4 regions of the Brenneria uluponensis genome follow, and region 3 is predicted to be linked to each of the others. Evidence: predicted binding sites of a transcription regulator. Region 3 holds the regulator's gene; each other region holds the start of a gene.
The links. Region 3 encodes CRP, which controls carbon source genes, mostly activating them, when cyclic AMP is high. Its sites were predicted from a motif close to ATGTGANNNNNNTCACAT; they were not measured.

Region 1: the regulator CRP is predicted to act here: its motif matches at 2,683-2,700, upstream of RS889_RS03685 (iron-containing alcohol dehydrogenase).
Region 2: the regulator CRP is predicted to act here: its motif matches at 2,362-2,379, upstream of srlA (PTS glucitol/sorbitol transporter subunit IIC).
Region 4: the regulator CRP is predicted to act here: its motif matches at 2,150-2,167, upstream of aaeR (HTH-type transcriptional activator AaeR).

What each region holds. Positions count from the first base shown of each region.
Region 1 is NZ_CP135917.1:790,072-795,631, reverse strand. Features, by position in the region: gene RS889_RS03700 (DeoR/GlpR family DNA-binding transcription regulator) at 1-310, opposite strand, end outside; gene RS889_RS03695 (D-threonate 4-phosphate dehydrogenase) at 344-1,300, opposite strand; gene dtnK (D-threonate kinase) at 1,317-2,624, opposite strand; gene RS889_RS03685 (iron-containing alcohol dehydrogenase) at 2,841-3,977, shown strand; gene RS889_RS03680 (dihydrodipicolinate synthase family protein) at 4,017-4,901, shown strand; gene RS889_RS03675 (phosphoglycerate dehydrogenase) at 4,952-5,560, shown strand, end outside.
Region 2 is NZ_CP135917.1:32,857-38,416, reverse strand. Features, by position in the region: gene srlD (sorbitol-6-phosphate dehydrogenase) at 1-289, opposite strand, end outside; gene srlB (PTS glucitol/sorbitol transporter subunit IIA) at 312-674, opposite strand; gene srlE (PTS glucitol/sorbitol transporter subunit IIB) at 698-1,699, opposite strand; gene srlA (PTS glucitol/sorbitol transporter subunit IIC) at 1,715-2,263, opposite strand; gene fsa (fructose-6-phosphate aldolase) at 2,456-3,118, shown strand; gene dcuR (two-component system response regulator DcuR) at 3,192-3,914, opposite strand; gene RS889_RS00145 (sensor histidine kinase) at 3,907-5,520, opposite strand.
Region 3 is NZ_CP135917.1:359,229-364,788, reverse strand. Features, by position in the region: gene RS889_RS01725 (LysR family transcriptional regulator) at 1-696, shown strand, start outside; gene RS889_RS01720 (OsmC family protein) at 844-1,251, opposite strand; gene crp (cAMP-activated global transcriptional regulator CRP) at 1,573-2,205, shown strand; gene argD (bifunctional acetylornithine/succinyldiaminopimelate transaminase) at 2,268-3,491, opposite strand; gene RS889_RS01705 (aminodeoxychorismate synthase component II) at 3,611-4,186, opposite strand; gene RS889_RS01700 (helicase RepA family protein) at 4,676-5,560, opposite strand, start outside.
Region 4 is NZ_CP135917.1:4,635,469-4,641,028, reverse strand. Features, by position in the region: gene tldD (metalloprotease TldD) at 1-1,109, shown strand, start outside; gene aaeR (HTH-type transcriptional activator AaeR) at 1,188-2,132, opposite strand; gene aaeX (p-hydroxybenzoic acid efflux pump operon protein AaeX) at 2,553-2,756, shown strand; gene aaeA (p-hydroxybenzoic acid efflux pump subunit AaeA) at 2,764-3,711, shown strand; gene aaeB (p-hydroxybenzoic acid efflux pump subunit AaeB) at 3,723-5,560, shown strand, end outside.

The sequences.
Region 1 (5,560 bases), 430 kb from region 3:
GCGTGGCGGCATAACGGGCAATCGCCTGTTTTTCCGCCAGATTGCGCTGTAGTTTTTCATTAGTGGTGGGCTGGGAAGGAACAAAGCGGTTGAGCGTCACGCCGCCGTGACTACGGCTGATCACACCTTGCTCATCCAACTTTATCAGATCACGACGAATGGTCGCCGGGGAAGCATCAATGACAGCAACCAGTTCATCTACCGTCACCAGATTATGGCTTTTCAAATAATCCATAATCTGGTCCTGACGACTTTGCCCTTTAACCCTATCCCCGCTCACACGGGAAGCATCACTCAATGTTTGCCCCACGACGATATCCGTTTACTCAGTTATCCTGATGAATCAAGCCAGTTGCATAGCCAGTTTGATTGAGATGGTCATGCTCTCAGACTTCGCTTTTCCTGTCCAGGCAATATCAAACGCCGTGCCGTGGTCCGCTGAGGTGCGGATAAACGGCAGACCTGCGGTAATATTCACCCCGTCATAGAAACCCAACAGCTTGAGCGGAATATGGCCCTGATCGTGATACATCGCCACCACCATGTCATATTGACCTTCATAAGCCTGCAAATACACCGTATCCGGTGGACAAGGGCCATAGACATCAATGCCTTTCGCTCTCATCGCCTCAACCGAAGGCATGACGATATTGATTTCTTCGTCACCAAACAAGCCGTTTTCACCCGCATGTGGATTTACCCCGGCCACCGCGATACGCGGATGAGTGAAACCAACACGTTTGAGGAAAGTATCAGCCATCGCAATCACGGTTTCAACACGTTCCCGACTCAGCGTGTCGAGGAATTTCCGCAGCGCAATATGAGTGGAAACATGGATCACTTTCAGTTTGTCGGTATATAGCACCATAGCGTAATCCCGACTGTTGGTCAGCTTTGCCAGCAATTCGGTGTGCCCCGGATACAAATGCCCTGCGGAATGCAACGCCTCCTTATTCAACGGCGCGGTAGCAATCGCATAAACCTCACCAGCCATTGCCAGTTCCGTTGCCCGTTTCACGCAACGAAAAGCCAGATCACCCGACTGTGCCTGAACTTTTCCCGGTTGCAGTGCCTGTGGATTGTCCAGCGGCTCATCAATCACATTAATAATGCCAGGCGCGAACCGCGCATCAGCCGGTCGATCGATAACATTCAACTCCACATGAGGAACCACATTCAGCACCTGGATACGGCGTAACGTTTGTACACAGCCAACCACCACCGCCGGTGCGCCAGACAACGCTCCTGCGACTAACGATTTTATGATGATTTCAGGACCAATACCGGCAGGATCTCCCATCGTTACTGCAATAATTTTACTCACTCACTCTCTCCTCAATAAAACGTAAAACGTGCAGCAAGGTGGTTTCATTCCCAAACCCTCCCGCTTTAGTCATTACGGGGATATCACCGACAACACTGTCCAAAAACCGCCCCCACGGAACACAGGAGTCTATTTGCCCTTTAATCTGAAAACCGCTGGCGCCCAACGCCATTGCAACAGCAATCGCTATATCGCCACCTGATAAATAGAGCCCGCCCGGCAAGTGCTGCCTGACAATATTACGTGTCAGTTCGCCCAGAAATTGGCTGATGTTTTCCCCCAGTTGTTGACGACTTAAATGCTGTTGCTGACAGACACGGTCAATATCAAAACGTTGATGGTCGTGATAACAGGTACGAAGAAGGCAGTGTTGCCCGTGCCGAAGCGCAGACACCGCGTCATGCACCCAACGTTCGGCGTTTTCAGCCAGAGAATCTCCGAAAAATAGATTGATATCGATATCAATCAGCACCACATTCTGCTGTTGACTGGCAACAATCAGCTGTTTTTGAGCAATTTCGCTCATTGAACCGACAACGGCCAGTACGGATTGATTGACCGACGAAGAGAAACGGATCCGTTTCGCCAGTGCTTCACTCAGCCCGGCAGAACCGACCAACAAAGGCTTAAAACATAACTGGTTGGCGGCATGAATGACGTTATCAAGGTCATTCTGATTTTCTGCATCTATAATCACCAACCGAACACCACACTGTGCCAACGTCCGCAAATGTGCGGCGAGGTCAATATGACGTAATTCACTCAAATGGATCTCGGCCTGACGTAAACGACTCTGCTCAGCCAGGCGAGCGCCTACTGACGCAGAACACACCGGTGTTTTCGGGTCGCTGGCAAATTCCGTGTCGGTTAACAGACGCTCATTGACCCACACCTGTCCGTTGCGGGTAACACGGCCAAGAGACGGCGACGCAGGGACGACCAGTGCCAGTGGAATATCCGCTACCTGCAGAACCGCTTCGATTTCCGCACCTGGATTGCCACGCAGGGTCGAATCTATTTTTTTCACGATCCAGCCCCGACCACCCGCCTTCAACCAGGCACTCACTGCCTGTGCGGTAAGCGCTGACGCCGATGATGCCGAGTGCGCGCGGCTGTCAGTATTAATGACAGTCACATCGCTCAGCAAATCGCCATGCAGTTTGTTGACATCAAATAGCACATTGGTCTGGGTGCCATAGCGTGACAGCCCAACGCCCGCATCATTGGCGCCAGTGAAATCATCCGCAACGACCAATACCTGGGTTACTTCTACCTGGGTTACATCCTGCCCTTTCGGCATACCCAATCCCTGCCTTGTGATTATCTAAATTTGATTATATTAAATCACAATTGATTATATGTGATCAACATCAAATTATTAAAAATGAATTTAATCTATAAATCATCCCCACAATGTGACAATTAACGACCTGCATTGATTATAAAAAGTCATAATGACTGATAAAAATCATCAGCATTATGCTGATGTAACAGTAAAAACAGGCAAGGTAATAGCATGAATATCAACAGCACCATCATCAGTGGCCATCAGTCACTACAGGACATTCGCTACCTCTTGAATGACAAACGGCACGTACTACTGGTTACCGACAAAAACATTGTGGGATTGCCCGGTGTTCAAACGCTAATCGCGCAGATAAAGGACAACGTACCGCAACTATCTTTGATTGATAATGTACCGACTGAACCCAGCCAGCATGATGTGGAAGCAATCCTGAATCAGCTTACCGCCACCGACGTTGATGCCGTGATTGGTGTTGGCGGAGGCAGTGTACTGGATGTCGCCAAGCTGCTTTCTTTGCTGTGTGCCGGTGATACCACCATTACGCTGAAAACCTTGCTAGCCGGCATAAAACCCACCCGACGTACTGTTTCCCTGCTTATTCCCACCACAGCAGGAACCGGTTCCGAAGCCACCCCGAATGCCATTCTGGCTATCCCGGAACAAGAAACCAAAGTCGGGATCATCACTCCCGTTATGTTGCCGGATTATGTTGCTTTGGTACCAGAGTTGACCACCAGCATGCCGCCGCACATTGCCGCATCAACCGGTATTGATGCGCTGTGCCACCTGATTGAATGCTTCACCGCCACTGTCGCCAATCCGGTGGGAGACAACTATGCCTTGATAGGATTAAAGAAACTGTTCGCCAACATCGAAACGGCGGTACACGAACCGGAAAATCTGGAAGCCAGGCTCAACATGCTATGGGCCTCGTATTACGGCGGTGCAGCCATCGCGCATTCCGGCACTCACCTGGTACACGCGATGTCTTATCCCCTTGGCGGCAAATATCACATACCACATGGCGTGGCTAACGCCATTCTGCTGGCGCCCTGTATGCGTTTCGTCCAGACCGCGGCTCAGGAAAAATTTGCGCAGGCTTACGACCTGCTGCCGGACGCAGATCTGTCCCTTAGTACTTCACAGAAAGCCCAAGAGTTGGTCGCCTACTTTACCGCACTGGTGAAACGTCTGAATTTGCCGGCTTCACTGCAACAACTGGGCATCGACAAAGAGCACCTGCCCTATCTGGTGGAGTCAGCCTTACAGGTACAGCGTTTAATGAAGAACGTACCGACCACTGTCAGCGCTGACGACGTTCGCGATATCTATTTAACACTGTTTTAAGCCTTCATCTCCGGATGATAAGAACGACGAGGGGAAATAATGAATAAATGTATTACCGGCGTACTGACAGCGATTGTCACGCCATTTGACGAGCAAGGTGAATTCAGTCCTTCAGCCATGCGTCATCAGGTACGACGCCAAATGAGATACGGCAACGGAATTTTCTGTAATGGCACCAATGGTGAGTTTTTTGTATTGCACACCGATGAAAAAGTGGCGGTCACCGCAACCTGTGTCGATGAAGTGGCCGGTAACGTACCTGTGGTAGCGCATATCGGCGAAATCTCAACCCGGGAAACCATCAAGCTGGGTAACCGAATCGCCGCGCTGGGCGTCGATGCCGTCTCCGTGATCACCCCTTACTTTGTACCACTCAAACAAGAAGAGTTAATCGCCCATTACCGCGCTGTCGCGGACGCATTAACCGTACCGATATTTCTCTACAACATTCCAGCCCGTACCGGCAATACGATCCACCCTGAAACCGCCCGCATTCTAGCGAACCATCCCAATATCATCGGCATCAAAGACAGTGCCGGCAGCTATGAAAGCCTGAGTGGTTTCCTCAATGCCGTCAAAGATATACCAGGCTTTAATGTACTAAACGGCCCGGATTCCTTGATCCATCAAGGATTTATCGACGGCTGTTCGGCCTGCATTTCTGGGCTGGCCAACGTTGCTCCCGAAGCTATCAGCCAAATCTGGCAGCGTTTTCATGCCGGCAACATTGAAGGCTCGCAACTCGCCCAGGAACAGGTCAGCGAATTACGCAAAGCGCTCTATGCCATCGCCTTCTCCCCGGCAGTGGTGAAAAAGGCGCTGGCGTTGATGGGTCAGGATGTTGGCGTGAGCCGCTATCCCGTGTGTTTCAGCGCCGAAGAAGAGCAGCGTATTCGCCAGCTTGTCAATCAGTACACTCGATAAATTAGCGGCAGCGCACTGCCGCTGCCCGTGTTAACACCAGGGAAAATATAATGAAAGTGATCTGTACCTCCCCTTCTTTTGCCAAATATGATCCACAGCCGATCACTGTGTTACAGGAACAGGGTTTTGAACTGATCACCTTGCCTGCAGATGTGCAGTTAAGCACGCTGGAACCACACCTGGCTGATACTGTGGCAATGATTGTGGCGTTTACCGATGTCAATAATGATCTGCTGGATCTTGCTCCACAGTTAAAAATTATCTGCAAGCATGGCGTAGGCGTCGACAATATAGATTTACAGGCCACTCAGGCCAGAGGCATTTATGTGACTAACGTCCCGGATGCCAATAAACATGCAGTTGCCGACTTTACTTTTGCATTAATCCTCAATATGGCACGCCAAGTAATAACGGCAACGGTGGAAACCCGCGCCGGCCACTGGCCGCATATTTTTGCCGCCGATGTTTATGGAAAAACGCTGGGCATTATCGGCTTGGGGAATATTGGCAAACAGGTCGCCCTGCGAGCCAACGGTTTTAACATGCGAGTGCTGGCTTTCGATTTTTATCCCGACCAGCAGTTTGCCGCTGAATATAACATTCAGTTTGTCTCACTGGATGAGCTGACAGAGCAGAGCGATTTTATCACCCTGCATACG
Region 2 (5,560 bases), 330 kb from region 3:
TAGGGGCGGCTTTGGCTATCCCGGCACTGTACACCAGCAGATTGACCTGGCCAAACCGGGTATCAACCTCTTGCGCCAGTTTTTCAACTTGTGCTTCCTCTGTTGCATCGGTACCAAAACCATAGGCGTTCCCTTCGCCATAACGGGCATTAATCCCTTGTGCAATCTGCTCGGCATGCTGCGTATCCAAATCGGCAACCGCCACGCGATAACCGGCTTCAGCCAGACCTTCACACAGGAACGCACCGAGAGTTTGCCCACCACCGATGACCACCGCAACCTGTTTCATATGCTTCTCCCTTATCTAAAATTCAGCCCAAAATTATTAAATTACTACCAACCGTGATATCCGTTGGTGTCGTGCCGGCAACGTGTATAGAGCCGGGAAATTCCGCCTGCGTAGCGCCATCAAAACGGATCGTGATATGGCCCAGCTCACGGAGATTTTGTGCCGCGACATCACCCACCGCCGTAATGGGATACACGGTGTCAGCCAGCACAAGCTGGCCGCCAGCGTGCAACTCCCCCCGCGTGTCACCATGCCGATGCAAAAAACAGAATGCCTCGATATCTTCCGGAGCCCCTTCGCGAAAGGTAATCATCATGTTTTCAACCAGCGATTCCCGGGCGTTGTCACCCACGCGTGTAAATATCGTTTGGTAAATAGTATTCATACGTACCTCTTAACCGAATGAAATCACTGGTAAATCAAACTGGAAACTGCCCAGGCCAGCAGCACTGTCGGCGCACCGGTAAGAAAACGGCCGACCAGCACGGATGGAACACCAACACGAACCGTGTCCTGCTTGGCTTCAGCCAGCGACAACCCCACCGGGATAAAGTCGCAGGCCGCCTGGGAATTGATGGCAAACAGTGCTGGCAGCGCCAGGTGAGGTGGAATATTCCCCAGACCAATCTGCACCCCGACCAGTACGCCGATAACCTGCGCGATAACCGCGCCGGGGCCAAGAAAAGGCGAGAGCAGTGGAAACGAGCAGATCAGAGCCAGCGTCACCAGCCCAATCGGGCTGTTCGCCAACGGCGTCAGCCCATGTGCAATAAGGTCCCCCAGCCCAGAGGCGATGATGATGCCAATCAGCGCGGAAACAAATGCCATGAAAGGCAGAATGGTTTTCAGTACCGTATCAATGGTGTCGCGGCCCGCCTGAAAGAACACCGCCACGACCGACCCCATTCCCATACCGATTTTCGCCAACAGCCCATCGCTTTGTTCAGTGATCTTCTTGCTACTGTCATAATCGCGACCGCTGTTCACGGCATCGTTCTCCGCGGGCATAGTCACAGTAGCGCTGGCGGTCTTTTCTGTTTCCGCTTCCACTAACTGGATATTTTTTTCACGCACACCCGAGACATAAATGTCTTCCAGTATAAATTTCGCCAGTGGACCGGACTGACCGGTAGAATGAATATTCACGGTCGGAATACGACGTTTGGGGTAAATACCGCAGCGCAGCGTGCCACCACAGTCAATGACCGCGACGCCTATCTCTTCGGCGGGCGGTTCACCGTCTTTAAAACCGTCCACCGCCGGCCATCCGGTTAACTCGCTCAGGCGATTGACGATGGCCGGACGCGTTCCTGCCGTGATATAGACAATTTTCTTCCCCGGTACGGCTTCAATCAGTAAAGGTCCGCCCCAGCCACTTTCGCCTTTTTCAATCCGGATAATGCTGCTCATTGAAAGTTCCTCCGCTTAGAGCTGAACCTGACGGTCAAGCTGGATGTGCATTTTGCGTTCGAAAACAGAGGTGGTCAGGTCAGTGACCCATCCACGGAAAAAGTTGGTGAACATCCCGACCAGCAGATAACTCACCGCCAGCGGGCCTAATGGCAGCCCCAGGGTGGTCAGACCGTTGGCTATACCCAGATAGACGAACAGTTCACCGGGGTTGATATGGGGAAACAAACCATTCATCGAGTGACAGCTGTAAGAGGCCGCCGCATAGTAACTGGGCTTGTATTTCTCTGGCATGAAACGGCCCAGGCTCAACGTCATCGGATTACAAAATACAAATGTGCCGATAACCGGCAGCAGCAGGTAGCGGGAAATCGGGTTCCCGGCACAACGCTGAGCCAATCGCTCAATTCGCGACTGACCGACGAAAGTAATAAGGGCGTTCATGATGACTAACAGACTGATCAGTAAAGGCAATATGCCAGTAACCATACCGACAAAGACGTCACCACCTTTCTGAAACAGGCCGATGAACCACTCAGCCCCATGGGTGATAATTTCTATCATTATGTTCTCCTGTTTCCACTGGTGTTTAAAAAAGCAGCTAAATAAAGCAACTTATTTTTTAAAGTGATTATAAAGATATAGATAAAATCTTTTCTTTTATTTTAAATTGATCACATTTTGAAAGTTATTTATTTCAAAATAAAATAAAAATGATAGATTTATATTGATAACAACATGTTGAGGATAATTGAAATGAAAATTTATCTTGATACCGCCGACATCCCCGCCATCGTCCGGCTGGCCCGCGTGCTCCCGCTGGCGGGGGTCACCACCAATCCCAGTATTGTTGCAGCCGCTGGCAAGCCTATTCGCACGCTGCTGCCCGCGTTGCATGACGCCTTGGATAATAAAGGACAACTGTTTGCTCAGGTCATAGCCAGTACCGCGGAAGATATGGTCAAAGAGGCCCGCCTACTTCGGCAATGCATCAGCGATCTGGTTATCAAGGTTCCCGTTACGGTGGAAGGATTAGCGGCCATCAAACGACTACACAGTGAAGGCATTCCCACGTTGGGAACCGCAGTTTATGGTGCGGGACAAGGACTACTTTCTGCGCTGGCTGGCGCGCAATTTGTGGCGCCTTACGTTAATCGGCTAGATGCACAGGGAGGAGATGGGATTCAAATGGTGCAGGAATTACAACAACTGCTGACGCTGCATGCCCCGCAGTCCATAGTGCTGGCAGCCAGTTTCAAAACCCCCCGACAAGCGTTGAATTGCATGCTGGCAGGCTGTCAGGCCATCACCCTGCCCGTCGACGTCGCTGAGCAGTTCATCACGACACCCGCCGTGCAGGCAGCAATAGAAAAATTTAATCAGGACTGGCACTCCGCCTTTGGCACCATGACACTCTGACAACACACTGGCGGATAAAATATCCCAACCGGTATCTGTCTGTCAGACATCGTCCAGTGATAAACACCGAACACTATTCACAATACTGGTGCAGAGTGTCCTGTTTCTCAGGCAGCAGGCGATAAAGATAAACCGGCCGACCGGTAGAACCGTACTGAATATTGGTATCAAGAATTCCGGTATCCGCAAGGTATATCAGATATTTGCGGCATGACACGCGAGAAATACCTATCGCGTTGGCTAGCATTTCTGTGGAAAACTCCGCCCCCTGATTCCCTTCAATCCATTCACAGACAGTGCGCAATGTCAGGCTGGTCAACCCCTTTGGCAGTTTCTTTCGATCTACAACCGGGCTGCCACTGGTACGACGGATCAGATTGTCGATATCCGACTGCGCGACAAAATCCCGGTGTTTGAGCAAACTGGATTCTTCACGATATGCCACCAATGCCTGCTCAAAGCGAGCAAACTGGAACGGTTTGATCAGGTAATCCACTACACCATAATGCAACGCTTTCTTGATGGTATAGACATCGCTGGCGGAAGAAATGATGATAACGTCGGTATGCTCGCTGAATTCCCGGATAGTCGGCAACAGATCCAGCCCGCTATCCTGTTGCATGTATATATCCAGCAGCACCAGATCAATTTCACAATCCGGCTGCATCAACAAGTTTCTGGCCTGCTGTAGCGTAGGGACTGTCGCATAACAGCTAAACCCGGAAACCTGATTCAGATAACACTTATTCAACTCCGCCACCATGGCATCGTCGTCGACAATCAGTACATTAATCATGGTCAAACTGCCTTGCTTGATAAGGAATATTGACGAAAAACTGGGTATACACATCGGGTTCCGACTCAAAATCGATCGTACCGCCAATTTTCTCCAGACTCTGTTTAGTCAGATACAGGCCAATGCCGCGTCCGCAGCCTTTGGTAGAGAACCCTTCCTGATAAATCCGGGTTTGCACCTCCAGCGGAATCCCTGGGCCATCATCACCCACAATACAATGCAGAAACCCGGACTGATGATGAAATGTGATACTGATTTCCCTGTTTTCCAGCCCGGATATGGCATCCATAGCATTCTCGATAAGATTACCCAGCACCGTAATCAACTCATTAGTAGCTTCAGTGTCATCAGTTTCCGGTAACAGGCTGTCTTCGCTAATCGACAGTGTAATCTCCAGGTCGCGCGCCCGATTGATCTTACCCAACAGGAACCCGGCAATCACCGGTGATTTCACCTTACGGATAATCGATCCGATTTCCGCCTGATAATTATTCGCTGTTTTTAAAATATAATCTTCCAGCTGAGAGTAGTATTTCAAATGCAGCATGCCCAGAATAACATGCAGCTTATTCATGAATTCATGAGATTGCGCCCGCAAGGCATCCGCGTAATAAGACATACCGGTCAGACGCTGTAATAACTGGCTGATCTCGGTTTTATCACGGAAAGTGGCAATGGCTCCGATGATATCGTCTTTCACCACCACCGGCACCGTGTTGGTCAGCAACAGGTTGCCATTAAAGTTGATCTCTTCATCCTGGTGGGGCGAACCTGTCTCCACCACAGTTTCCAGATTCATCAGCGCGGGCCATTGGCTGATGGTACTGCCGATAGACAGACTCTCTGATGAACCATGCTGACTGAACAAGCGCTTGGCCTCATCATTGATGATGGTGATACGCAAATCGGTATCCACCGCAATAACGCCCTCTTTAATCTGTTTGAGCATGGCATTGCGTTGCTCAAACAGATTGGAAATTTCAAACGGTTCAAAACCAAGCATGATGCGTTTCAGGGCTTTTACCAAAAAATAGGTACCCAACAATCCTACCAACGCGCCAAACAAGATGGTCCAGGGGATAATCCAGCGATTTTCGTTAATCACCGACTGCACGCTGGTCAGTGAGATACCCACCACCACCACACCGATCTGCTTACCGTTTTCATCAAATACCGGGGTGAATACCCGCAACGCCGGATCAAGCACCCCTCGGTTCACTGCCGTATTTTCCAGCCCCAACAAAGCAGGATAGAGATCGTCACCGATAAAATGGCGACCAATCAGGTCTGGTTCGGGGTGCGAATGACGAATCCCGCGCATATCCGTCACGATAACGAACAGTAAATGGTTACGACGCTTAACATTTTCAGAAAAACGCTGGACGGCATAAAGATCGCCGATACCTTTCAAATCATTAATCACCACCGGCGAATTCGCGACTGTGCGAGCAATGGAGAACGCTTTGTCTTTCAGGTGAGTCTCCGTTAACTCGCTGATCCGGAAGAACAACAAGGCATACACCACCAACAGCACAGAACCAATGACGGCCGACACCATGAGAATCACGGATGTTCCCAGCTTCAGCGGTGTCTTTTTCTTACTCATGTCGCACTCCGGAATAAGTATCTTCACCCCGCCATCTTAA
Region 3 (5,560 bases):
GTCTATCAGGCCACGTTGGAGCTATTTTCTTCCATCAATCAATTTCGCGATCGTCTGCAAAGTAGCCGTAATGAAATCCTCGGTGAAATCAATATCAGTGTGATTGATAACACCATCACCGACCGTCAGTCGCCCATCACCAAAGCGGTGCGTCAACTCGCTTACGTCGCACCAAAACTGAACATCAGGCTTCAAACGGAACAGCTCGACAATCTTGAGAGAGGATTAAACGAAGGCCGATTAACCTGCGCTATTGCTCCGGTTTATGAAGAAAAAAGCGAGTTTGAATATTATTTTCTCTATCAGGAAGAGTCACAAATATATTGTAGTAACGAGCATGAATTCTTCCATTTAAATGACTCGGATATCACTATTGATATGTTGAAAAATGCTAAAGTCATTAATCATAGTTACGCCAGCATGCATCATAAAAATAAGGTATTTAATTTCAAGAATAGCAATATTCAGGCGGTGCAAATTGAATCTGTCGCCATGCTCATTCTGACTGGGCATTTTATTGGCTATCTCCCTTGCCATTATGCAGAAAGATATGTTGAACAAAATTTACTACGGCCTATTACTTCAGAATCATTAACCATTTTCACCCGATTCTGTTTTATTATCAAAAAAGGGAAAAGAATAAATACGATCATAAAATTATTTATGGACGCGTTGGGCATCCAGAGTGAATCATAATCACATGCACTATTTTGGTGCCTACCACTCATTTTCGATACTACGTGTTCACTACATCAGCATCAGCACTTACTACGGCGCCACCTCGAACAGCAGCGCGTGCCACTGACAACCGTGAGATATACCCACCTCACGGTCATTAAAGCTCTACGCCACGTCACGCACTTCATGACTGTGGGTAATATCCACCGCCTGACCCAGCATCAACGCGACAGAGCAATATTTTTCAGCTGAAAGGGAAACCGCTCGCTCCACGACCTTATCGGCCAGTCCCTTACCAGTAACGATAAAATGCAGATTGATGGCAGTGAACAAACGAGGGGCATCGGTTTTACGATCCGAAGTCAGCCGGACTTCACAGTCCACCACATCATTACGGCCTTTTTGCAGAATGGAAACCACATCAATAGCACTACACCCACCGACAGACATCAGCACCATTTCCATCGGGCTTGGCGCTTTATCACCGGCATTGCCATCCATTAATACCTGATGTCCGGAGGCAGATTCACCGATAAACGTTAAGCCTTCAACCCACTTCACTCGCGCCTGCATAAATTCACCCTCAATCAACTATTTTTGAAATATTACATCGCTTATGTACAAAAAAGCCTGATAATCAGAGCTTAGTCATGCTGAAGCGAGACAACACAAGACACTACGTGCAACCTGTGTTACAAACGAATCCTGAATCTGCTTATTTCGAGCCAAAGCAAAAAAACAAGCAGATCATGACGTCACTCGATAGAGACCTAATATATTCCCTGACGTCATTCCGCCTACACGGAATTTGAATTATAACTATGTTATCACGCCGTACAGGGAACTCTGAACCCTGTGATTTGCGCAGTGAATTACAACAGAGGATGACAGCGAATGGTTCTCGGCAAACCGCAAACAGACCCGACTCTTGAATGGTTCCTTTCTCATTGCCATATTCACAAGTATCCATCAAAGAGCACGCTTATTCACCAAGGTGAAAAAGCAGAAACGCTTTACTACATCGTGAAAGGTGCTGTCGCAGTGCTGATCAAAGATGAAGAAGGCAAAGAAATGATTCTCTCCTATCTCAATCAGGGGGATTTTATTGGTGAACTCGGATTGTTTGAAGAAGGCCAGGAGCGAAGTGCCTGGGTGAGAGCCAAAACTGCCTGCGAAGTTGCTGAAATTTCATATAAAAAATTCCGTCAACTGATTCAGGTTAACCCTGACATTCTGATGCGATTATCTGCTCAGATGGCGAACCGTCTACAGGTAACGTCAGAGAAAGTGGGCAATCTTGCCTTCCTGGACGTAACAGGTCGTATTGCTCAGACGTTGCTTAATCTGGCCAAACAACCTGATGCCATGACCCACCCAGATGGCATGCAGATTAAGATCACCCGCCAGGAAATCGGCCAAATCGTGGGGTGCTCCCGCGAAACAGTAGGCCGTATACTGAAAATGTTGGAAGATCAAAATCTTATATCTGCCCATGGGAAAACCATCGTGGTTTATGGCACCCGCTAACCCATATCAGATAACAAAAGAGCGTGCCACAGCACGCTCTTTTCGTTTTGTCTAAAGACGGCTTACTGACCGTTGACGACCTGTGCCACCGCTTTGGCGAAAAGCGCCATGCCTTGATCGATATCGGCCAGTTCAATGACTAATGAAGGTACAAAACGGATCACATCCGGCCCTGCCACCAAAATCATCAGGCCATGCTCAGCAGAAGCAGTCAGGAAATCCCGTGCCCGACCCTGCCATTCAGGTTTTAGCGCCACGCCCAGCAACAGTCCTTGACCACGAATTTCGTCGAAAATGCCGAACTCCGCATTAATAGTATTCAACGCCGCCACAAAACGATCGTGACGCTCGGCCACACCTGACAGCACCTCCGGCGTATTAATCGTATCCAACGCCGCTTCCGCCACCGCGCAGGCCAACGGATTACCGCCATACGTCGTACCGTGAACCCCCACCGTCATCACCGAAGCAATTTCCTCGGTGGTCAGCATTGCACTAATGGGAAAACCACCGCCCAACGCTTTGGCCGTAGTCAAAATATCCGGCTGAACATCGTAATGCATATAAGAGAACAGTTTACCGGTGCGTCCCATCCCACACTGAACTTCATCAAACACCATCAGCGCCTGATATTGATCGCACAACGCCCGCACACCGTTTATAAATTCCGGCGTTGCAGGAATAACACCACCCTCGCCCTGCACCGGCTCTAACACCACCGCGCAGGTGTGGTCATCCATAACGGCTTTGACAGCGGCCAGATCATTAAACGGTACATGGATAATATCTGCCGGCTTAGGGCCGAAACCATCCGCATATTTCGCCTGCCCCCCCACCGACACAGTAAATAGTGTTCGGCCATGGAATGCATGATAGAACGCGATGATTTTGGTTTTGTACGGACTGTAACGCTTGATGGCATAGTGACGAGCCAGCTTGAAAGCCGCTTCATTAGCTTCCGCACCGGAATTAACGAAAAAGACCCGATCCGCGAACGTCGCATTGATAAGCTTGCTTGCCAACCGCAAAGCCGGTTCATTGGTAAAAACATTGCTGGTATGCCACAGGGTTTCCCCCTGCTGTTTGAGTGCTTCAACCAACGCCGGATGGCAATGCCCTAACGCTGTCACTGCAATCCCGCCGGAAAAATCGATATATTCCTTACCTTGCTGGTCCCAAACCCGGCTTCCCTTGCCTTTAACCGGCACAAACTGCGCTGGTGCATAAACCGGAAGTATTACTTTATTGTGAGTGTCTCTTGTTACCGCCATTTTATCTGTTGCCATCTGCTTCCCCGCCTCAATATCTCACTACCTTGAATGAAAATATAGTCAATAAATATGCATAAAAAGTCATAACGAGGCAATCATTAATCTGCTGGAAAAGAAAATTATCCACTATATGACTATAAACCAAGAAAATTCTTCAATAACTGATGCCCCTGCTGGCTCAGGATACTTTCCGGGTGAAACTGCACCCCTTCCAGAGGCAGAGAACGGTGACGAATGCCCATGATTTCATCTATTCCCTGCTGATGCTCACTCCAGGCGGTAATCTCGAAACAGTCAGGCAGAGAAGCCTTGTCGATCACCAGAGAATGATAACGCGTGACGTTCAACGGCTGAGCCAACCCGGTAAACACCCCCACATTGGTATGCTGAATTAATGATGTTTTGCCATGCATTACCTGCCGGGCACGGATCACTCGTGCGCCAAACACCTGCCCCAGCGCCTGATGCCCAAGACAAACCCCCAGAATCGGCAGTCTACCGGCAAAATGGCGGATAGCCGCCAGCGAGATGCCAGCATCATCCGGTGTGCAAGGACCAGGTGATATCACCAGTCTCTGCGGTGCTAACCGTTCAATATCTGCTAGTTGCAGTTCATCATTGCGCTTTACCAACACATTCTCACCCAACTCACAGAAATACTGATACAGGTTATAGGTAAAGGAATCATAGTTATCAATTAATAGCAGCATATCAAACCTAACTTATTGATAAATAATAAAAATGTTATTTGATCTTTCTTTTTATACCCGCAAGAATACCCGCAATTTTTTTCGATACATGCTTGTGGGCTAAAGCGGTAAAAGCCATTGTACCTGTCTCCAGCATGAAAGGGATGACAAGAAATTTACTTTAACAAAACGCTAAAGATACCTATGACCATACGGCGGAACCCATCACATCGCGCCAGCCCCTTTTTTGGGAGGGGCTGGCGCTCATCTTTCTTATGTGGGTGATTTTTCCATAACTCACCAGATCGGGAACAGAAAACCATCCCCCACCTTTCCCCCACTTGCTCAAGGAGCACGGCTTCCCCCACCTGATTTTCATGGCTAGATTAAAAGTGATTATTTATTAGTGAGTTAAGTTATTCCCCCACTTCGCGTCTATATATGCGTGGGAAGTGGGGGAAAATGCCGGATAGGATGACGCATTATCCGTTCGCTCCCACTTTCCCCCGTTTAATCCCCCATCTTATTCCGTTGCGATAACGGCGTGATCCGTTCCCCGTCAAAGGCGATCAGGCCATCTTTTTCCAGCTTGTCCAACCATCGGGTGAACTTCTTGTTCACATCAAAGCCCATTGCCCGCATATCGTCTCGTACTAATGAACGGGTGCAGCCTTCGCCGTTGCCCGTACGTGAACGAATGGCCTGCCATAAGGCGACATGGTTTTCCGTCAGCCTAGAAATACCGGCTAAATCAGGATCGTTGCCAACATCATCCTCTCTGACTTCACGGCCTTCATCGTTCAGTACCAGCGAGGTGATCTGATCGCCATCATCGTCTACGTACAGATTGACAGAATTTAGGTCATAGGCCCGGCGCGGCGGCTCTTCCGCATCTTTCATCTTGGTGCAACTGAGGATCAACGCACCGCCGTCACCTTCACGTCTGACGTTAAATTCCACGTCCAGCGCGGCACGGAAGGCACTGGAGCCTCGTGCGCCTTTGTCCTGATCTTTACCGGAATGATGAATAATTAGCACCGTGGCCTGTGTTGCCGCTTTGATAGCATCGCATCCCTGAATGAATGCGCCCATATCTTTAGCCGCATTCTCATCCGAACCGCCAAAACAGCGGGCAAGCGTATCCAGAATAATCAGACGAACCGGCATACCGGAGGCGACTTTCACATCGCGTGCGGCTTGTATCACTTGCTGCACGCTCTCCGGGCTGGCCGGAAAGATCGGGCAATCCACTCGATAAAGTGCGTCAATCGGGCTGCCGCTGTTAAGTGTCTGCTCCCATGACCGGATACGGCGGGGAACACCAATCCCGCCTTCACCGACGACATAAATCACCGCCCCCTGCGTCACTGGCTTGCCCGCCCACGGTTTGCCGGT
Region 4 (5,560 bases), 810 kb from region 3:
ATGTGCCGCATCGTGGGCTTTATTCCGACATGAACCCGCTGGACAGTCTGACACGGGAAGAGAAGATTGCCTTGTTGCACCGGGCAGATGCAACGGCTCGTGCGACGGACCCACGCGTACAGGAAGTTAGTGCCAGTTTAACCGGCGTGTATGAGTTAGTGCTGGTGGCGGCGACGGACGGTACGCTGGCGGCGGATGTCCGCCCGCTGGTGCGTTTGTCAGTCAGTGTATTGGTCGAGGAAGATGGCAAGCGTGAACGCGGTGCCAGTGGTGGTGGTGCCCGTACCGGGTATGATTATTTCTGGCAACAGACGGATGGCGAGATCCGGGTGGAAGCCTGGGCGAAAGAGGCGGTGCGCATGGCGCTGGTTAATCTTTCTGCCGTGGCGGCACCCGCTGGGTCAATGCCGGTGGTACTGGGTGCCGGCTGGCCGGGTGTGCTGTTGCATGAAGCCGTCGGTCATGGTCTGGAAGGTGACTTTAACCGCCGGGGTACTTCGGTATTTAGTGGTCAGATGGGGAATCTGGTGGCTTCGGAACTCTGTACGATCGTGGATGATGGCACGATGGATGGGCGTCGTGGTTCATTAGCGATGGATGATGAAGGTGTTCCCGGCCAGTACAATGTACTGATTGAGAACGGTGTACTGAAAGGTTATATGCAGGACAAGCTGAATGCCCGGTTGATGGGCGTAGCGCCAACCGGTAACGGGCGTCGTGAGTCTTATGCTCATCTACCAATGCCGCGGATGACTAATACGTACATGCTGGCGGGCAAATCCACAGCGGAAGATATTATCTCCAGTGTGGAATATGGCCTGTATGCACCGAACTTCGGCGGTGGCCAGGTGGATATCACATCCGGCAAATTTGTGTTCTCTACTTCAGAAGCTTATCTGATAGAAAAAGGCCGTATTACCAAACCGGTAAAAGGTGCGACGCTGATTGGCTCTGGTATTGAGGCCATGCAGCAGGTTTCTATGGTCGGTAACGATTTGGCGCTGGATAACGGTGTCGGCGTGTGTGGTAAAGAGGGGCAGAGCCTGCCAGTCGGAGTTGGACAACCGACGCTGAAACTGGATAGCCTGACCGTCGGCGGCACGGCCTGATTGGCGTTAACCGCCATGACTGAAAGATGTTAAAAGCCGCTTAACGCGGCTTTTTTACTGGGCAGAGCATGCCAACAGTTATTTCACTGGTTGATCAGATAGCGGGTTCTCCTGCCGATAGCCCTGATATACCAGGGCGACTTTCTTGAAGTATTCCGTCAGATAGTTAATACATACCTGCACCTTAAGTGGCAGATTGTCTTTGCGTGTATACAGTGCATATACCGGACGCGGATCGGAATGATAACGGGTAAACAGAATTTCCACGTCCCCCCGTTTAATATCGTCAAGGACCCACATCAGAGGTGTATAGGCGATACCTGCGCCGGTTTTCAGCCAGCGGATCAAGGTTTGGGAGTCATTGGTGACGAAACGCCCCTGCGGCGCCAACCGGGTAGTAATGCCTTCCGGCGCAATCAGCTCAAATTCGCTGTCTGGCCGCACACTGTATTCCAACCAGGAAAAGTTAGCGATGTCGGCAGGTTTTTCCGGTGTACCATGTTGCGCCAGATAGCTTCTGGCGGCACAAACCACCATCGGCATGGTACCCAGCCGGGTGGAAAACAGGCTCGAGTCCTGTAGGGCACCGACACGAATGACGATATCCAGACCATCGGCAATCAGGTCGGGAGCTGGAATACCGGTGACCAAATTAACGGAGAGCCCTGGATATTCTTTCAACATTTCCGCCGTCATCGTGGCCAAGACATTTTGTGCCATGGTGGAAGAGCTGCCAATGCGCAGTGTACCGATGGGGGTGTTGTTAAAGGCATAAAGTTGTTCGTGCACTTCACGCGCTTCGTGCAGCATCCTGCGGCATCCATGATAGTAAATCTTTCCTCCTTCCGTCAGCCCGATACTCCGCGTGCTGCGATTCAATAGTTTGATCTGTAGCTCATCTTCCAGTTTGGTAACTGCCTGGCTCACGGCTGAAACACTCATTTCCAACTGGCGGGCGGCGGCGGTAAAAGAGCCGAACTCCACTACCTTGGCGAACACCGACATGCTTTTTAGTCGTTCCATTGTTAACCCTGGCTTAAAAGTGATTTAGATCACACTATGTAGATAAGACAATAGTAAGTCTCCATAATATGGCTTGTCTAACAATGATGGGCCGGTATTAACAGACTTCCTCCCGACTGTTGTTATCTCGATAGACTAAACGCTGATTTAACATCGCATTAATTATACCCAATATATTTCGCGTTGCAGGAATGTGGCCTGCCGCGGCCTCAAAGGGGTGAGGCTCAGGGATGGGGCGAGTAATTCCGCGCAACTGCAACTTGCAGAATGATGGGAATATTCATTAAGTCAGTACCTGTAATCACCCTTATTGTCGGTTTACTCCGCACCGGGTCTGTGAGTTGTCATGCTCGCGGAGGATCGTTTTTTGTTTTAGTCGACAAAGTGCATTGATCAGCAGAATAAATAAGGAAAAAGAGGATGGGTTCACTCCCGGTCATGGTGCTGTTTGGTTTGTCTTTTCCACCGGTTTTTTTTGTACTTCTGGTATCACTGGCACTGTTTTTTGCCAGCATCCGCCTGTTGCAGCCTACCGGTATCTATGACGTTGTCTGGCATCCCGCACTGTTCAATACCGCCCTGTTTTGCTGTCTGTTCTATCTGTTATGCCGTTTCGGTCTTTGAGGTCGCTGTGAAAACACCCGCTATAACCATCATCATCAAAAAATTCGGTCGTGTGGCGATAACGCTGGCTTTCGTGCTGTTTGCGGTAGTCGCGTTGGTTCGTCTGTGGGCGTTCTATACGGAATCGCCCTGGACGCGTGATGCAAAATTCACTGCCGATGTTGTGGCAATTGCGCCCGATGTCAGCGGTTTACTGAAAGAAGTGAAGGTTCACGATAATCAGCTAGTGAAGCGGGGTGATGTACTGTTTGTCATCGACCCGCTCCGTTATCAAGACGCGGTGGCAGAGGCTGACGCTGATGTCGCTTACTATCAGGCATTGGTGGCAGAGAAAAAGCGGGAGGCAAACCGGCGTCTGCATCTTGGCGTGCAAGCGATGTCACAGGAAGCGATCGACCAGTCTTCTAATGAATTGGAAACCGTCACGCATCAGTTGGCGAAGTCAGAAGCGGAGCTGGCGCTGGCAAAGCTCGATCTGGACCGGGCTGTCGTGCGTGCTCCGGCAGATGGTTGGGTAACCAATCTCAATGTGCAGGAGGGAGAATATATTACCCGTGGGTCGACTGCGGTAGCGTTGGTGAAAAAGGATTCTTTCTATTTGCTGGCCTATCTGGAAGAAACCAAGCTGGAAGGGGTTCGTCCCGGTTTTCGGGTAGAAATTACCCCGCTGGGAAGTAACCGTATTCTCTACGGTACGGTAGACAGTGTGGCGGCGGGGGTTAACAACAGTAGCAGTGATATCGATACAAAAGGTCTGGCGACGGTGGATTCCAATCTGGAATGGGTTCGTCTGGCACAGCGCGTACCGGTAAGAATCAAACTTGACCAACAAATGGGCAATCTTTATCCGGCGGGGACGACTGCCACGGTGGTGGTGACCGGTGATCAAACGCGAAATACTAAATCAATGTCACCTTTGCTGAAGCTGATGCATCGACTACGTGAATTCGGTTAAGCGATATGATAATGAAAAGTCCCGTTTTTCCCCGATTTCGCTTCGCCTCTAAACTTAGCTTTTCCATTGTGCTATCGCTGCTGCTCGGTTTTTATTTGCAGTTGGAAACGCCACGCTGGGCAGTGCTTACTGCGGCTATCGTGGCGGCGGGCCCGGCATTTGCCGCCGGGGGCGAGCCTTTCTCCGGTTCGATTCGTCATCGTGGAATATTACGTATTCTCGGAACATTTCTCGGTTGTATTGCCGCAGTTGTCATCATTATTGCTACTGTTCGTGCCCCGTTGGTGATGCTGATACTCTGTTGCTTGTGGACCGGCGTTTGTGTTTGGATCTCCTCGTTGGTCAAGGTGGAAAACGCCTATGTGTATGGACTGGCGGGTTATACCGCGCTGATTATCATTGTCACGACACAAAATGTCCCTTTGGAAACACCGCAGTTTGCCGTGGAACGTTGCAGTGAGATCGTGCTGGGGATTGTCTGTGCAATTCTGGCGGATCTGCTGTTTTCCCCGCGATCCATCAAGCAAGATCTTGATCGTGTGGTGGGGGATTTGTTGGTAGACCAATATCGATTGATGCAGCGCTGCGTTAATGGCGTATCTAAAGAAGATCTGGATGCCGACTGGAGCGCGCTGGTGCGTAAAACCCATACCCTGAACGGGATGCGCAGCCATCTGATGCTGGAGTCCTCCCGCTGGCAAAGCAGTAACCGCCGTCTTAAAACGATGCTGACCCAATCCTGGATGATGATCACCCATGCCTGTGAAACCTATGTGGTTTTGCAAGATAGTACAATGCCAGTGAAAGGTGGCCTTACCATAATACTGGAACAACCAGCGTCGTCTCCGGCTGATGTTCATAAATATCTCAAGCAGCTCCGTCATCTGGTGGTTGCCAGTCATAGTGAAAGCCTACCGTCAACACTGGCGGGGTGGGTGGGGGCGGCGACCCGTTATCAATTACTGGCAAAGGGAGTACAGGCTAATGCGCGTATCAGTCGGGTGGAAGCCGAGTTGCTGGAAGAGGATGCCGCGATTAAGGTGACCTCGGCAGAGACTCACCACGCAATGATTAATGGTTTGCGTACCAGTGTAGCAACGGCCCTGGGCTGTCTGTTCTGGCTGAGCACTGGTTGGACGTCCGGTAGTGTTTGTATGGTGATGATTGCTGTGGTGACGTCATTGGCGATGCGATTGCCGAATCCCCGGATGGTGGCGAAAGACTTTATGTTTGGCACGTTGTTTGCGCTCCCTCTGGGGGCGCTAATGTTTATGTTGGTGCTGCCATCCACCCAGCAGAGCCTGTTCCTGCTGTGTCTCAGTCTTGGCGGTATGGCATTTATCATTGGCATTGAAGTACAGAAGCGGCGATTGGGGTCATTGGGGGCGCTGGCCAGCACGATCAATATTCTGGTGCTCGACAATCCGATGACCTTTAATCTTTCTCAGTTTCTGGATAATGCCATCGGCCAAATCATTGGCTGTTTTCTAGCATGGATGGTGATTCTGCTGATCCGTGATAATACCCAGATACGCACCGGACGAATGCTGCTGAACCGTTTTGTTTATGGTGCGGTTCTGGCGCTGACAACCAACAAAACCCGACGTAAGGAAAACTATCTGCCAGCGTTATACCAGTATCTGCTTTTGTTGTTGAATATGTTTCCTGGTGATATTGCCAAATATCGTCTGGCGTTGTCGTTGATCATTATGCACCAGCGATTTCGGAAACTGGACATTCCGGTCAGTGAAAGGCTATCTGCCAGTCATCGCCAGATGCGGGCCACGGCGGAACGGGTGATGGATTCTTCCCGTGATACTTTGCGCAGTCGCTATTTCGCGCAGTTACT